Regions from separate parts of the Streptomyces sp. NPDC002619 genome, predicted to be linked through region 3. Evidence: riboswitches for the same ligand, from Rfam matches in the RefSeq annotation. Region 3 holds a riboswitch; each other region holds the start of a gene.
The links. A riboswitch is a leader RNA that binds a small molecule or an ion and turns the genes downstream of it on or off. The one in region 3 is predicted to bind cyclic di-AMP.

Region 1 (5,542 bases), on a different contig from region 3:
CGACCGGGCCAGCCGTACGCAGGAGCGCATCGACCTCAAGGCCGAGCAGGCCGCCGAGAAGAAGCGCGCGGCGGAGGAGGCGGCCCGCAAGGAGCGGCTGCGCCCGAAGTTCGCGCTTCCGGTGATGCAGCGAGGCCTCAGTGCCTACTTCGGGCAGGCGGGCGTGAACTGGATGTCCGTGCACACGGGCATCGACTTCCCCGTCTCGTACGGCACGACGGTGATGTCCGCGACCGACGGCACCGTCCGCACGCAGTGGAACAGCGCCTACGGCAACATGATGATCGTGACGGCGATGGACGGCACGGAGACCTGGTACTGCCACCTCTCCAGCTACCGCGTCGTCTCCGGGACGGTCGTCAAGGCCGGCGATCCGATCGCCTACTCCGGGAACTCCGGCAACTCGACCGGTCCGCACCTGCACTTCGAGGTTCGGCCCGCAGGCGGTTCGGCGATCGACCCGCTCCCGTGGCTGCGCAGCCACGGCCTCGACCCCACCTGAGCAACGGTTTCGTCAGAGCCGCGGCCCACTGGGGCCGCGGCTTTTCGCGCTACAGCTTCTCCACCGGCGCGTACCGCAGCACAAGCCGCTTCGGCTTGGCGTCCCCGAAGTCGATCGTCGCCTGGGCCTTGTCGCCCTCGCCCGTCACCGCGAGGACCGTGCCCAGCCCGAACTGGTCGTGCGTCACCCGGTCCCCGACGGCCAGGGACACCACCGGCTTCTGCGAAGCCCGGTTCGTGGCGAACCCGGACGCGCCCGACGCCGAGGAGCGCGAGCGGGTCGAGGACAGCGAGGCCGCGATGCCGGACGCCGGGCCCGAGGACACGGGCGCTGTGGCCCCTGTCCGCTTCCACTCCATGTGGGCGGCCGGGATCTCCTCCAGGAAGCGGGAGGGCGGGTTGTACGACGGCTGGCCCCAGGCGCTGCGCAGGGTCGAGCGCGTGAGGTAGAGCCGCTCCCGCGCACGGGTGATGCCGACGTACGCGAGGCGCCGCTCCTCCTCCAGTTCCTTGGTCTGGCCGAGGGCGCGCATGTGAGGGAAGACGCCGTCCTCCATGCCGGTCAGGAAGACCACCGGAAACTCCAGGCCCTTGGCCGTGTGGAGGGTCATCAGCGTGATGACGCCGGAGCCCTCCTCGTCCTCGTCCGGGATCTGGTCGGAGTCGGCTACCAGCGCGACCTGCTCCAGGAAGTCGGCCAGGGTGCCCTGCTCGCCCTCCGCTCGTTCCTGCTCGAACTCCAGGGCGACGGCGGCGAGTTCCTGGAGGTTCTCGATCCGGGTCTCGTCCTGGGGGTCGGTCGAGGACTGCAACTCGGCCAGATAGCCGGTGCGTTCGAGTATGGCTTCCAGGACGGTGGCCGGTCCCGCGCCCGACTCGACGATCGTACGGAGGTCCTCCATCAGCGTGTTGAACCGCTTGACGGCGTTCGTGGACCGCGCGGCCATGCCGTACGCCTCGTCGACGCGGCGCAGCGCCTGCGGGAAGCTGATCTTCTCGCGCTGGGCGAGGGCGTCGATCATCGCCTCCGCGCGTTCACCGATGCCGCGTTTGGGCACGTTGAGGATGCGGCGCAGCGGGACCGAGTCCTCAGGGTTCGCGAGCACGCGCAGGTAGGCCAGGACGTCCCGGACCTCCTTGCGCTCGTAGAAGCGGACACCGCCGACGACCTTGTAGGGCAGGCCGACGCGGATGAAGACCTCTTCGAAGACACGGGACTGGGCGTTGGTGCGGTAGAACACGGCGACGTCGCCGGACTTCGCCTCGCCCGCGTCCGTGAGCCGGTCGATCTCGTCGGCGACGAACTGCGCCTCGTCGTGCTCCGTGTCGGCCACATAGCCGGTGATCTGCGCGCCCGCGCCCGCGTTGGTCCACAGGTTCTTGGGGCGGCGGGACTCGTTGCGCTCGATGACCGCGTTGGCGGCGGACAGGATCGTCTGGGTGGAGCGGTAGTTCTGCTCCAGGAGGATCGTCGTCGCGTCCGGGTAGTCCTCCTCGAACTGGAGGATGTTGCGGATCGTCGCGCCGCGGAAGGCGTAGATCGACTGGTCGGCGTCGCCCACGACGCACAGCTCGGCGGGCGGTAGGTCGTGCCCGGCGGGCGGTACGTCCTCGTCGTGCCGGCCGGTGCCGACGAGTTCGCGCACGAGCGCGTACTGGGCGTGGTTGGTGTCCTGGTACTCGTCGACCAGGACGTGCCGGAAGCGGCGGCGGTAGTGCTCGGCGACGTCCGGGAAGGCGCGCAGCAGATTGACCGTCGTCATGATCAGGTCGTCGAAGTCGAGGGCGTTCGCCTCGCGCAGACGCGACTGGTAGAGGGCGTAGGCCTGGGCGAGGGTCTTCTCAAAGCCTCCCCCAGACTCCGTCTGGGATGTGCCCCCAGCGGCCTGCGCGGCGAAGTCCTCCTCGTCGATCAGCTCGTTCTTGAGGTTGCTGATCTTGGCGCTGAAGGACTTGGGCGGATAGCGCTTGGGATCGAGATCGAGATCACGGCAGACGAGTGCCATGAGCCGCTTGGAGTCGGCGGCGTCGTAGATCGAGAAGCTCGATGTGAAGCCCAGCTTCTTGCTCTCGCGCCGCAGGATGCGCACGCACGCGCTGTGGAAGGTCATCACCCACATCGCGTTCGCGCGCGGGCCGACGAGCTGCTCGACGCGCTCCTTCATCTCGCCCGCGGCCTTGTTGGTGAAGGTGATCGCGAGGATCTGGCCCGGGTGCACGCTCCGCTCGGCCAGGAGATACGCGATGCGGTGCGTGAGCACACGGGTCTTGCCGGAGCCGGCGCCGGCCACGATGAGCAGGGGGGTGCCGGCATGGACGACGGCCGCGCGCTGGTTCTCGTTCAGCCCCTCCAGGAGGGCGGCCGCGTCGATGGCCGGGCGCGGGGCGCCGTCGCGGTAGTACGAGTCCCGGTCCGGCGGCACGTCGAACTTCCCGCCGAACAGATCGTCCGGAAGTGACTCCGGAGCATGATCGTCCTCGGGCGGTGGCGGGGGTTCCTCCTCGCGCCCCTGGGGGGCCTGGAGGTTCGCCAGGAAGCTGTCGTCAAAGAGGCTGCTCATCGCTCTCCGAGTCTAGGGCGCCCCACCGACAACCCGCCGCCGCCCCGAGAACATCCCTCGTTCCCCGACAGCCCGGCACCGCCGTCACCAGCAACGATCGCTTGATCACGGTGCGCGACGAGCCGAATTCCGGTCGGGTGGCACGCGGGCACCGACGATCGACACGGCGAACAAACCGGACAAGTCACTGCTCGTCGTCATCTATCAACCACGCCTTGTCGCACCTTGACCAAAGGTCACGAAAATGTATCGGGCATATCGCCCATCAACCTTCACAGGCGCCACACCAGTTGGCTACCGTTCCGGGCGGGCCGTACGACCCCCACCGGCGAACGTCGCCGGGCCGCGCGGCCTCCGCCGAGTCCGGTGTGCCGCCCCGAGGCCGCCGGAGCCGGGGACCCACCGACCTTGGGGTGGATCGGCCCAACTCCCTTCCGGAGAACGGGCCGTAGGGCAAGCCTTCCGAACCACCCGCCCGAACCCGACAGCTAACTCGGTAGGCGGAACATGGAAGGAGTCGCCTCCTTTGGCGTCGCACCGCAAGCCGCGCGCCGCGAGCACGCGCATAGCCGGCATAGGCACCCCCGTCCTCGCCACCGCCGCCCTCACCTCTGTGGCCCTGCTCACCCAGACCGCCAACGCCGCCCCCTCCACCGACGGCAAGCCGAGCGTCGAGGAGGTGCAGAAGAAGGTCGACGACCTCTACCGCCAGGCGGAGTCGGCGACCGAGAAGTACAACTCGGCCAAGGAGAAGTCCGGCACGCAGCGCAAGCAGGTCGACGCGCTTCTGGACGACGTCGCCCGGCGCACGGACAAGCTCAACAAAGCCCGCGAGGAGCTGGGCACGTTCGCCGCGGCCCAGTACCGCACCGGTGCCGCCGCCCCCGACACCGCCACCTTCCTCCTGGCCGACAGTCCGCAGGACTACTTCGACCAGACCCAGCTGATGAGCCGGATGACCACGCGCCAGAAGGACGCGGTCGACGACTACGTCACGGAGCAGTCCGCGACGATGAAGAAGCGGCAGGAGGCCACCAAGAGCCTCGAGACGCTGAACGAGTCGCAGAGCGAGCTGAAGACCGCGAAGGCGACCGTCCAGACGAAGCTCTCCAGCGCGCGTGAGCTGCTGTCCAAGCTGACGGCGGAGGAGAAGGCGCGGCTCGCCGCCATCGAGAAGCAGAAGCAGGAGGAGGCGGCGCGGAAGGCCGCCGAGCTCGCCAAGCAGCAGGCGGCGCAGAAGGCGGCGGAGGAAGCGGCGGCGCAGAAGGAGAGCAGCTCCTCGGGCTCGACGGGCTCCTCGGGCTCGACAAGTTCGTCGGGTTCGTCGACCTCGCCCTCGTCCGGATCATCTTCGTCCGACTCGTACGCCACCAAGGCCGACAAGGCGATCGCCTTCGCCCGCGCCCAGATCGGCAAGCCGTACGTCTGGGGCGCCACCGGGCCCGACTCCTACGACTGCTCCGGCCTCACCCAGGCCGCTTGGAAGGCCGCCGGCGTCGACCTCCCGCGCACCACCTGGGACCAGGTCAACGCGGGCACCACCGTCTCCCTCGCCGACGCCCAGCCCGGTGACCTGATCTTCTTCTACGACGACATCAGCCACGTCGGCCTCTACATCGGCGACGGCATGATGATCCACGCCCCGAAGCCCGGCGCCTACGTCCGCGAGGAGTCGGTCTACTACGCCGGCGACTCGATCATCCACAGCGTGGTACGCCCGGCCTGACCAAGGCGGGGCGCGTGCCCGAGCAACGGGGCGCGCGAGGTACGTCACACGCGGGGCGTGCACTCCCGCACCGCACGCGGCGGCTCGTGCCGCCTGGGCGAGCGCGGGGGCGCGGACGCAGGGAGCGAGTCGCCGTACCGCCCGCCGGGCGTGCGCTCGCGTGCCGTGCGCCTAGCGCATCATGTGCGCGCCCGGCGCCTGTTCCACACGCCCGGCGCGCCTCGTGCACTCCGCGCCGGGCACAAGCACGACGCGCCCCTCCCTGAGGCGCACGCCCCTCCCACGGGGCGCCGCGCCCGCTCGGGTCGCCCCAGGCGCGGGCTCCTGGCAACGCGCGCCACGGCCCACCACACCGCGCGCACGCGCCTCGCCCCTGTCCCGCACGCGCGCGTTTTTGAAGGTCACGCGCGCGTGGCCCGCTCGTATCGGGTGTGTTGGTCCCTAGCATCGGGCCCATGCCCGGGACCTCTCCCCTTCGCCCCTGGTGGGCGCAGCGTCCGCCTGCGGCCGGGGCCGCCGTGATGGCGACCGGGATCGTGTCGGTCGGGCTGCAGCTGACCGGATACGAGGTCCTGTCCCGGCTGTTTCTGACGATGGCCTGTGTCTCCTGGCTGGCGCTCGCCGCGTCCTTCGGGGTGGGACTGGTGCGCGATCGGGAGCGGTGGGTGGCCCAGGCGAGGACGCCGGGCGCGCTGACGGCCGTGGCCGCGACCACCGTGCTCGGCACGCGTTTCTCCATGCTCGGCTGGCAGAC
Region 2 (5,542 bases), on a different contig from region 3:
CATCGCCTGTGAGCTGGCCGCCCTGTGCCCGCCCTCGCGGACGGCGTTCAGCGTGGGCGCGGTCGTGGTGGCCGCCGACGGGACGGAGCTGGCGCGCGGACACTCGCGCGAAGGTGAGGACCCCGTGGCGCACGCCGAGGAGGCGGCGCTAGCGAAGATCGACCCCGCGGACCCGCGGCTGCCCGCCGCCACCGTCTACAGCAGCCTCGAACCGTGCGCCCGCCGTGCCTCGCGGCCCCTGCCCTGCGCCCGGCTGATCCTGCGTGCGGGAGTACGGCGCGTGGTCACGGCCTGGCGGGAGCCGGACACGTTCGTGGCGGGCGCCGACGGCAGCGGGCTGCTCGCGGCCGAGGGCGCCGACGTCGTCGTACTGCCGGAGTACGAGGCCCGGGCCAAGGAGCCGAACCGGCACCTGCTGGGCTGACCACGGGCGCCGGAATTAAACCCGTGCGCTCGGGGTCCTTCGCATGGCGTACACTGGTTTCAACGACGCGGGGTGGAGCAGCTCGGTAGCTCGCTGGGCTCATAACCCAGAGGTCGCAGGTTCAAATCCTGTCCCCGCTACTGAAGGCTCAGGGCCGGAATCCAGAAATTGGATTCCGGCCCTGAGTGTTTTGCCACGGCATTTCCCGCGGCTTCCGTGTTTCCCGTCACACCCGCTCATCCGGTCGGCCCACAGCGCTCGCCGCCCGCATCCGCCCCGGCAAACCTGGACGGACGTATGCCGAGACGCGGGAGACGAGCAGTGCGCTCTGGTGAGGTGGACGAGGGGCCGTACGCCAGGGCCGGCGGGCGGCTGCCCGGCGATCCCGTGCCCGGCACGGGCCTGCGCGGCGTCCACGAGGAGCGCGTGGAGCGGCGGACCTCGCTGGCGCGGTCGCTCGTGCGGATACTGCCCGCGCTGCTGGTCGTCGGCGGAATCCTGTACGGCGTCCTCACCCCGATGGAATTCACCGCCGCCCCGTTCTTCACGGCCGCCCCGCTCGTCGCCGCCCCCCTCACCTCGCTCCGCGCCACCGTCGTCACCGGGGTGGCGGCCGCCGCCGGCACCCTCGCGGTGCATGCCGGGTTCAGCTCCCAGACGAGTGCCGGGTCCGTCACCGAGGACGTCACCGTGGCGACGGTCGCCCTGCTGGCCGTCGGCATCAACCGCGTCGTCCGCCTCGGTGACAAGCGGCTGGCCTCCGCCCGCGAGATCGCCGAGGCCGCCCAGCGCGCCGTACTGCCCGAACCCGCCGAGCACATCGGTGGGTTCGAGATCGCGGCGCGGTACGAGGCGGCGCAGGCGGGCGCGTTCATCGGCGGTGACCTGTACGCGGTGCAGGACAGCCCGCACGGCGTGCGGATCATCGTCGGGGACGTACGCGGGAAGGGCATGGGAGCCGTGGCGGCCGTCGCGGTCGTGATCGGGGCCTTCCGGGAGGCCGCAGAGCAGGAGGCCACGCTGGAGGCGGTGGCGCAGCGGCTGGAGCGGGCGCTGACTCGGGAAGATACGCGCCGCGAAGGGATCGACACCTATGAGGGGTTCACGACGGCCGTCCTCGTCGAGATCCCGCACGGCGACGAAGCGGTCCGGTTCCTCAACCGGGGGCATCCGCCGCCCCTGCTCCTGCATGCCGACGGCCGGCTGAAGGCGCTGCTCACCGGGGAGCGCGCGCTGCCGCTCGGCATGGGCGAGCTGGGTGTGTGGCCCGACCGTGCCGAGGAGACCGGCTTCCCGTGCGGGGCCACGCTGCTGCTGTACACCGACGGTCTGACCGAGGCCCGCGACGCGCACGGCTGGTTCTACGACCCCGAGCGGCGGCTGGCCGGGCGTACCTTCGACGATCCGTGCACGCTGCTCGGGGTGCTCGCCGAGGAGGTGCGGCGGCACTCGGGGGGCGGGATGACGGACGACATGGCGCTGCTGGCCGTACGGCGTCCTTGATCGTTGTCACGGGTGGTGATCGGGTAGAAGCCCTCCGATAACAACTGATACACCGTCAGGCTCTGTGAAATTCCCTGGCGGTGGTAGGGCGGCGGTCAACTCGCCCGATTTTCACCAGTCGTGGCCCGTAAGTCCGTACCGAAAACGTTAATGATCACGCGGAACGGCTTGGAATCTGCCCTCCGAGTCTATTAACGTTCGATAACGCAGCGCGGTCGTCCCAGCCGTCACAAGAGGCGGCTCCGTGCGCACGCGCCGAATCCCGCGAGGGAACCGGGGAACCACCACCTTGGGGTGAATCACGCGGATGCCGCCGTGAAGTCACGGCCGGTATACGCGCGTAGGAGACCTTCCTGCTCCGAACCCGTCAGCTAACCCGGTAGGCGAAGGAAGGAAAGGAGTACGCCCGAGTGGCGTCCAACCGGCCTGCTCCAGCAGCCCCGTTCGTACCGAGCCAGCGCAGCACCGAGACCTTCGGGTACGACGGTCCGCGCGCCGACGAGGGGCCCTGGGAGGAGTGGAACCCCACCGAGGAATCCATCCGCCCCCTGCGTGGCCGGCACCGCGTCGGCAAGCAGCGCGGTGGCGGACTCGCCCGCAGCTCCACGGTCCTCGGCGTCGGTGTCATAGCCGCCGTCGGTGCGGGCGGCATGGCCAGCGCCAACACCGGCAAGGCTCCGGTGTCCATCTCCATGCCCGACCTGCCCTCCGTCAGCTCCCTGCTGAGCGACGCGCCCTCCTCCGACGCGCCCAAGAGCTCCGGCTCCACCGCCGCCCTCAGCACTGTCGGCGTGACCCAGGCCGACACCGCCAAGGGCACCACCGACGCCGGTGAGGCCCTGCGCAACCGGATCATGGCCCAGGCCGAGCAGCAGCAGGGCCAGGTCGAGACCAAGGCCGCCGCCGCTGCCGTGGCCGCCGCCGACAAGCAGGTCGCGGAAGAGGCCGCCAAGGCGGAGCAGGCTGCCGCGGCGAAGGCCGCCGACGCCAAGGCCGCCGCGGAGGCAGCCGCCAAGAAGAAGGCCGAGGAGGAGCGCCTCGCCGCGCTGGCCAAGCAGTTCACGCTGCCGACCTCCTCGTACACGATCACCGGCACCTTCGGCCAGGCCGGCTCCATGTGGTCCTCCGGCTACCACACCGGCCTAGACTTCGCCGCCCCCACGGGCACCCTGATCAAGGCCATCCACACCGGCACGATCACCGAGGCGGGCTGGGCCGGCGCGTACGGCTACCGCACGATCCTCACCCTCGACGACGGCACCGAGCTGTGGTTCTGCCACCAGTCCTCGATCAACGTCAGCGTCGGCCAGAAGGTCAACACCGGCGACGTCATCGGCCGCGTCGGCGCCACCGGCAACGTCACCGGCCCGCACCTGCACCTCGAGGTCCACCCCGGCGGCCAGGCCACGGGCATCGACCCGATGCCGTGGCTGCGCGACAAGGGCCTCACCCCCTGACGCACCTTCCTGATCCCCGGCGGTCCTGACGACAACCCCCCGACGTCTGGGCCGCCGGTCAGGTGTTTACTGGATCTTTCCGGCGCCGGCGGAATCGGGCGCTCCGGTCCGTGCGTTGAATTGAAGCATGACTTCTCTGCGCAAACTCGGCTCCTCCGACCTCGAGGTCTTCCCGCTTGCCCTCGGCGGCAACGTCTTCGGCTGGACCGCCGACGAGACGACGTCCTTCGGCGTGCTCGACGCCTACACGGCCGCCGGCGGCAACTTCGTCGACACCGCCGACTCCTACTCGGCGTTCGCCCCCGGCAACAAGGGCGGCGAGTCCGAGACCGTCATCGGCAAGTGGATCAAGGCCCGCGGCAACCGCTCCGACGTCGTCATCGCGACCAAGGTCAGCCAGCACCCCGACTTCCCGGGCCTGTCCGCCGCCAACATCAAGGCCGCCGCCGACGCCTCGCTGCGCCGCCTCGACACGGACTACATCGACCTCTACTTCACGCACTTCGACAAGCCGGAAGTGCCGGTCGACGAGATCATCGGGGCGCTCGACGAACTCGTACGGGCAGGCAAGGTGCGGCACGTCGCCGCCTCCAACATCTCGGCGGAGCGGCTCCAGGAGTCCCTCGACTTCTCCGACCGCGAGGGCCTGGCCCGGTACGTCGCGCTCCAGCCCCACTACAACCTCGTCTCGCGCGACACCTACGAGGGCCCGCTGCAGGACCTCGCCGCCCGCACCGGCCTCGCGGCCGTGCCGTACTTCGCGCTGGCCGCGGGCTTCCTCACGGGCAAGTACCGGCCCGGTACGACGGTCGACAGCCCCCGTGCGGGACGTGCGGCGCAGCACCTCGAGACCGAGCGCGGCCAGAAGGTCCTCACGGCCCTCGACGAGATCGCCACGGCCCACGGCGCCCCCGTCCCCACGGTCGCCCTGGCCTGGCTGGCGGCCCAGCCGACGGTGGTGGCCCCGATCGCCTCGGCCCGCACGCTGGAGCAACTGCCGGCACTGCTGGGGATGGCGGAGCTGACGCTGACGGACGAGGAAGTGACGAAGCTGACCCGGGCGTCGGCCTGACGGCTCCGGCATCCTCCGTGGCTATCCGGGTCTCCGGCGGTGCCAAACCCTCCGCAACCCGTCAATCGGTCAACCCGTCCACGGCTACCACCGATACGGGTTGTACGTCGGGTACGGCCCCGCCGGATACCCGTAGTACCCCGGCCCCCCATGACTCGGCCAAACCGGCGGAGCCGTCCGCGTCGCGTACTCCAGTGCCGGCCGCGCGACGTCCCGTCGGCTCCACAACTCCGCCAGCAGCTCCCGTTCCCGTACGGCGAAGTCGGCGCCCGCCCCCGCGCGCCGCGCCCGGTGCCGCAGGAACGCGAGCGACGTCGCGTACGCCTCGTACTCCGCGACCGTCCGCGCCGCGGGCTTGCCGAGATGGTGGCCGGCGTACTCGCGGGCGAGGCGCCGCGCCCCCATCGAACCCAGGGCGAACGGCTCGGTCGGCCCCAGCCACCCGGCGAGGACGTACGCCGGCAACTCCTCGCGCACGGTCCGCAGCTCGCGCTGGCGCGTCCAGATCACCAGCCAGGTCAGCAGCCCGAACGCGGGCACCATGAACGCGCCGTACACGGCGAAGAAGCCGTACTCGCCGAAGGTCGAGGAGCCGTTCCAGAACGCGTGCATGCCCATCGCGAGCAGCAGCCCGCACAGCGGCAGCAGCACGCGCCGGATGCGCTGGCGGTCCGTGGAGAGCGCGGCGATGCCGAAGCCGATGCCGGTGAGGACGGTGAACAGGGGGTGCGCGAACGGGGACATGATCACCCGTACGAAGAAGGTGGCGGCGGTGACGGAGGCGATGCCGCGGCCGCCGGTGAGCTGATCGGTCCCGAAGGCCGTGCCCAGGTAGAGGATGTTCTCGGTGAACGCGAAGCCGGTGGCGGTGACCCCGGCTATCACCACCCCGTCGACGATCCCGGTGAAGTCCCGTCTGCGGAACAGGAAGACGAGCAGAACGGCCGCGGCCTTGGCGGACTCCTCGACGACCGGGGCTATGACGGTCGCGCCGAGCGTGTCGGCGCTCGCCGGGTCGGCGGTGGCCGTGGCTATCCACTTCGTCGCGAAACTGTTGGCGACGATGGCGATCAGCGCCGCCGCGCA
Region 3 (5,542 bases):
ATCGGCTTCGCCGCGGCCGTACGCCGGGCGAGGCGGGTGAACTTGCGCGGGTTACCGATGGACTCCAGGTACATGAGGACGACGTCGGTGTCGGGGTCGTCGTACCAGTACTGGATGACGTCGTTGCCGGACACGTCGGCCCGGTTGCCTGACGACACGAACGTGGACACACCCGTGACCCCAGTGACTCCTGCCCCGCGCCGGTGCAGCCGGGACAGCAGCGCGATGCCGATGGCGCCGGACTGGGCGAACAGCCCGATCCTCCCCGGGCGCGGCATCTCCGGTGCGAGCGAGGCGTTGAGCCGCACCTCAGAGGAGGTGTTGATGATCCCGAAGGCGTTCGGCCCGATGATTCGCATGCCGTACGTGCGCGCGTGCCGGACGAGTTCGCGCTGCCGCTCGCGCCCGTCGGGACCGCTCTCCGCGTAGCCGGCGGAGACCACCACGAGCCCTTGCACCCCGTGCTCGCCGCACTCGGTGACCACCTGGGGCACCTGCTCGGCGGGGACGGCGACCACCACGAGGTCGACATGGCCGCCGATTTCGCGCACCGAGCGGTACGCCGGCACTCCGTCTACGTCCTTCAGCTCCTCGGGGAAGGCCCTGTTGACCGCGTACAGGCTGCCGGTGAACCCGGCGTCCCTGATGTTGCCGAGGAGGCCGCGGCCGATCCCGCCGGGCGTGCGGCCGACGCCGACGACTGCGACGGAGCCGGGCGCGAGGAGCCGTCGTACGGACCGCGCCTCCGCGCGCTGCTCCCGCGCGCGCTGCACTGCAAGGGACCGGTCGGTGGGTTCGAGGTCGAATTCCAGGCGTACGACGCCGTCCTCGAAGCTGCGCTTCTGGGTGTACCCGGCGTCCGTGAACACCTTGATCATCTTGGTGTTGGCGGGCAGCACCTCGGCGGCGAACCGGCGGATGCCGCGCTCGCGGGCGACGGCCGCGATGTGTTCCAGGAGGGCGGAGGCGACCCCGCGGCCCTGCTGGGCGTCCTGCACGAGGAAGGCGACCTCGGCCTCGTCGGCGGGGGCGGAGGCGGGTGCTCCGCCGGCGCCGATGCGGTCGTAGCGTACGGTGGCGATGAACTCGCCGCCGATGGTGGCCGCGAGCCCCACCCGGTCCACGAAGTCGTGGTGCGTGAAGCGGTGGACGTCCTTGGCGGACAGACGTGGGTACGCCGCGAAGAAGCGGTAGTACTTCGACTCGTCCGAGACCTGCTCGTAGAAGCTGACCAGGCGGTCGGCGTCGTCGACGGTGATCGGCCGGATGCGTGCGGTGCCACCGTCGCGCAGCACCACGTCCGCCTCCCAGTGGGCGGGGTACTCGTGCCGGTCCTGCCGGTCCGCCGGGGTCTGCATGGGCCCCAGAGTACGGCTCGCCAATGACAACGGCGCGAGGCAGTCTGTGGGGAACGGAGTCGGACCGAGGCCGCGGTCCGACTCCACGCCTGGGCGGGACGCAGGACCGCTCCGGGCATGCTTCACCATATGGGAAACTGGTCTAGACAACCCTGAACACTGAAGGGCAGCATCACATGGCTGAGCGCCGCGTCAACGTCGGCTGGGCCGAGGGTCTCCACGCCCGCCCCGCTTCCATCTTCGTCCGAGCCGCCACGGCCGCAGGCGTCCCCGTGACGATCGCCAAGGCCGACGGCAACCCCGTCAACGCGGCCTCCATGCTGGCCGTCCTCGGCCTGGGCGCCCAGGGCGGCGAGGAGATCGTCCTCGCCTCCGACGCCGAAGGCGCGGACGTCGCCCTGGACCGGCTGGCCAAGCTGGTCGCCGAGGGCCTCGAGGAACTGCCCGAGACCGTCTGAACCGTACCGGATTCATACCGGACCGGTACCGGGAAGCCGCGTCGCCCAGCAGGGGTGGCGCGGCTTCCGCGTTTCCGCGGCACATCTGGTGAATTCACCGCGGGACAGACTCAGGACGCACGAATGAGGCGTGCGCCATGAATTCACGGCGCACGCGAGAAAGGTCAGCGGAAATTCACGCCACCCGAATATCCCCTCTTTGTATACGGCGCCCGTGTTAATGCCGCAGGCTCGACATGTTTACGGGGTGTTGCGAGTTCCTCACACGCTCCGCGCCGGGCGCGAATCGCAGCCGGTGCGCGGTCGTCGCGCGCTCGGTGTGCAGCGCCGTGATCGCCCGCGCGCGCTCGCCGTCGCCGCGCGCCACGGCGTCCACGATGGCACCGTGCTCCGCCCAGGACTCCGCGGGGTCGGCGGGCGCCTCGATCGCGTACATCCATGCGATCTTGTGCCGCAACTGGGTGAGCATCGAGGTCAGGGCATGGCTGCCGGAGGCCTGCGCGAGCGTCTCGTGGAACCAGCCGCCCAGCGAGCGCAGGTCCTCGCTGTTGCCCCGCCTGGCCCGCTCCTGGCCCAGCCTGACCAGGCCGCGCAGCACCTTGAGATGCGCCTCGGTACGCCGCTGAGCGGCCCGGGAGGCGCCGAGCGGCTCCAGGAGCATGCGCATCTCCAGCAGGTCGGCGGCCTCCTGCTCGGTCGGTTCGGCGACGCACGCGCCCGCGTGCCGCCGGGTCACCACGAAGCCCTCGGCCTCCAGGGTGCGCAGAGCCTCGCGGACGGGGACGCGCGAGACGCCGTAGCGGCGGGCCAGCAGTTCCTCGGTGAGCCGGCTGCCGCGCTCGTAGACACCTGCGACGATGTCGTCCCGGATCGCCGTGCATACCGAGTGCGCCGGAATACGCATGACCGACCTCCGCCTTAATCCCCGTGAAACGTCGACGATTGACGTGTGTTCTGTGACTCTATTGCAATGAGCCGGAATTTCCGATGGCGGGCCGGAATCCATGGATATTTTTTGGACAGCGGGGGGTCCGAAACGACGAAAGCCCCGGCTCGAGGGAGCCGGGGCCTCGCTGTCGCGCCTTGGGTCGTCAGACGTTCACGCCGTGCTTGCGGAGATAGGCGACGGGGTCGATGTCCGAGCCGTACTCCGGGGTCGTACGGGCCTCGAAGTGGAGGTGCGGCCCGGTCACGTTGCCGGTCGCGCCGGACAGGCCGATCTGCTGGCCGGGGACGACCGTCTGTCCCACCGAGACACCGATCGACGACAGGTGGCCGTACTGGGTGTACATCCCGTCGGCCATCCTGATCACGATCTGGTTGCCGTACGCCCCGCCCCAGCCGGTCGACACGACCGTGCCCGAGCCGACCGCGTGGACGGTGGTGCCGGAGGAGGCGTGGAAGTCGATGCCGGTGTGGGCGCCGGAGGACCACAGGGAGCCGCCGGTCTTGTAGCCGGTGGAGACGTACGAGTTCGCTATCGGCACGACGAAGGCGTTGAGGCGCTTGCGCTCGGCCTCGCGGGCGGCGCGCTCCTTGGCCGCGCGCTCCTTCTTGGCCTCCTGCGCGGCCGCCTTGCGCGCGGCCTGCTCGGCCGCCTTCTCCTCGGCGGCCTGCTTCTGGGCTGCGGCCTGGGCGTCGATCTGCTGGGCGACCGAGTCGCCGAGGGTGACGACGGGGATGAGGCCCGTCTGCTCGGCCGGGGTCTCGGCGGCGAGCGCCGGGGTGGCCGCGAGGGTGCCCATGACGCCGGTGGTGGCGAGGGCCGCGACGCCCGCCGCGCGAGCGGTGGTGCGACGTGTCCGGGTGGGACGGCGGTGCTTCCCGGTGGCGCGGGTGAACGCCATGGAGTGGCTGGTCCTTTCCTTCCTTCTCGCCTACCGGGTTAGCTGACGGGTTCGGAGCAGGAAGGTCTCCTACGGACCCCCTCGCTCGGCGCGGGCGTCCGATTCACCCCAGGGACGTGTGGGTCCCCGGCTCCCCTGGCTCGCGCCGTAGGGGGACTCGGCGATGACTGTCCGGTGCCGCGGGCGCGGCGCACTGCCTGACGAACAGCCCGGACGACGCTAAGCGGGACAAGTTTCAATCCCCAAACCGATCCGGGCTTTTGTAGCGCATCCCACAGGGCAGACAGGCAACCTCCGCCCCAATTCGGACATCTGGGGGAAATGAGAAAGGGCCCTGACAACCCGTCGGTCGTCAGAGCCCCACGCGCGCGTGCACCACACGGGCTCTACGCGTGCTCTACTCGGCGGAGACGACGCTCACTTCGCCGATGCCGAGAGCCTCCACGGGCTCCTTGATCTGCGCCGCGTCGCCGACCAGGACCGTGACCAGCCGTTCCACCGGGAAGGCGTTGACCACGGCGGCGGTGGCCTCCACGGTGCCGGTGGCTGCGAGCTGCTGGTACAGCGTCGCCTGGTAGTCGTCGGGCAGGTACTGCTCGACCTGGTCGGCGAGCGTGCTGGCCACGGCCGCCGCCGTCTCGTACTTGAGCGGCGCCACGCCGACCAGGTTCTGCACGGCGACGTCGCGCTCCGCGTCGGTGAGTCCTTCCGCGGCGAGCGTGCGCAGCACGGTCCACAGGTCCGCCAGCGCCGGGCCGGTGTTCGGGGTGTCCACGGAGCCGCTGATGGCGAGCATCGAGGCGCCTGTGCCGTCCGGGGCGGACCGCAGGACCTGGCCGAACGCGCGCACACCGTAGGTGTAGCCCTTCTCCTCGCGCAGGACGCGGTCCAGGCGGGAGGTGAGGGTGCCGCCGAGGCAGTACGTGCCGAGCACCTGCGCGGGCCACACGCGGTCGTGCCGGTCGGAGCCGACGCGGCCGATGAGCAGCTGGGTCTGGACAGCGCCGGGGCGGTCCACGATGACGACCCGGCCGGTGTCGTCGGCGCTCACCGGCGGCACGGGGCGCGGCTGAGCCTGGGAGCCGGTCCAGTCGCCCAGGGTCTCGCCGAGCAGCTCGTCCAGGTCGATGCCGGTGAGGTCGCCGACGACCACGGCGGTGGCCGTGGCGGGCCTGACGTGCCGGTCGTAGAAGGCGCTTACGGCCACCGCGTCGATCTTCTCGACCGTGTCCTCGGTGCCCTGGCGCGGGCGGGACATGCGCGCGGTCGCCGGGAACAGCTCCTTGGAGAGCTCCTTGGCAGCGCGGCGGGAGGGGTTGGCCAGCTCGTGCGGGATCTCGTCGAGGCGGTTGCGGACCAGCCGCTCGACCTCGCTGTCCGCGAACGCCGGCGCCCTGAGGGCGTCGGCGAGCAGCCCGAGCGCCTTGCCGAGGCGGGAGGCGGGTACCTCCAGGCTCAGCCTGACGCCGGGGTGGTCGGCATGCGCGTCGAGGGTGGCGCCGCAGCGCTCCAGCTCGGCGGCGAACTCCTCGGCGGAGTGCTTGTCGGTGCCCTCGGAGAAGGCCCGCGCCATGATCGTGGCGACGCCGTCGAAGCCGGCCGGCTCGGCGTCCAGGGGCGCGTCGAGGAGCACCTCGACGGCCACGACCTGCTGGCCGGGGCGGTGGCAGCGCAGCACGGTCAGGCCGTTGTCCAGCGTGCCTCGCTCGGGGGCCGGGAAGGCCCACGGCTTCGCCTCGCCCGCGCGGGGCTGGGGGTGGAACTCCATCGCGGCGAGCTCGGTCACTTGGCCGCCTCCTCGTTGTCGTCCTGGTCTGCGGTGGCGCCGGCTTCGACGGTGGCCTCGGACTCCGGGTCCTCGGGGATGCCCGGGTCCTCG

Region 1: another riboswitch for cyclic di-AMP. It lies ahead of ACFYXB_RS01865 (NlpC/P60 family protein); the one in region 3 lies ahead of ACFYXB_RS26970 (M23 family metallopeptidase).
Region 2: another riboswitch for cyclic di-AMP. It lies ahead of ACFYXB_RS30255 (M23 family metallopeptidase); the one in region 3 lies ahead of ACFYXB_RS26970 (M23 family metallopeptidase).

Annotation. Positions count from the first base shown of each region.
Region 1 is NZ_JBIAQV010000001.1:356,326-361,867, reverse strand. Features, by position in the region: gene ACFYXB_RS01875 (peptidoglycan DD-metalloendopeptidase family protein) at 1-502, shown strand, start outside; gene pcrA (DNA helicase PcrA) at 552-3,062, opposite strand; cyclic di-AMP (ydaO/yuaA leader) riboswitch at 3,408-3,580, shown strand; gene ACFYXB_RS01865 (NlpC/P60 family protein) at 3,589-4,788, shown strand; gene ACFYXB_RS01860 (tellurite resistance/C4-dicarboxylate transporter family protein) at 5,244-5,542, shown strand, end outside.
Region 2 is NZ_JBIAQV010000024.1:96,352-101,893, forward strand. Features, by position in the region: gene ACFYXB_RS30240 (dihydrofolate reductase family protein) at 1-424, shown strand, start outside; tRNA gene ACFYXB_RS30245 (tRNA-Met) at 491-564, shown strand; gene ACFYXB_RS30250 (PP2C family protein-serine/threonine phosphatase) at 746-1,927, shown strand; cyclic di-AMP (ydaO/yuaA leader) riboswitch at 2,171-2,330, shown strand; gene ACFYXB_RS30255 (M23 family metallopeptidase) at 2,338-3,384, shown strand; gene ACFYXB_RS30260 (aldo/keto reductase) at 3,512-4,456, shown strand; gene ACFYXB_RS30265 (PrsW family intramembrane metalloprotease) at 4,541-5,542, opposite strand, start outside.
Region 3 is NZ_JBIAQV010000019.1:116,832-122,373, reverse strand. Features, by position in the region: gene ACFYXB_RS26985 (GNAT family N-acetyltransferase) at 1-1,358, opposite strand, end outside; gene ACFYXB_RS26980 (HPr family phosphocarrier protein) at 1,535-1,816, shown strand; gene ACFYXB_RS26975 (GntR family transcriptional regulator) at 2,034-2,720, opposite strand; gene ACFYXB_RS26970 (M23 family metallopeptidase) at 2,908-3,663, opposite strand; cyclic di-AMP (ydaO/yuaA leader) riboswitch at 3,677-3,836, opposite strand; gene ACFYXB_RS26965 (M16 family metallopeptidase) at 4,061-5,449, opposite strand; gene ACFYXB_RS26960 (M16 family metallopeptidase) at 5,446-5,542, opposite strand, start outside.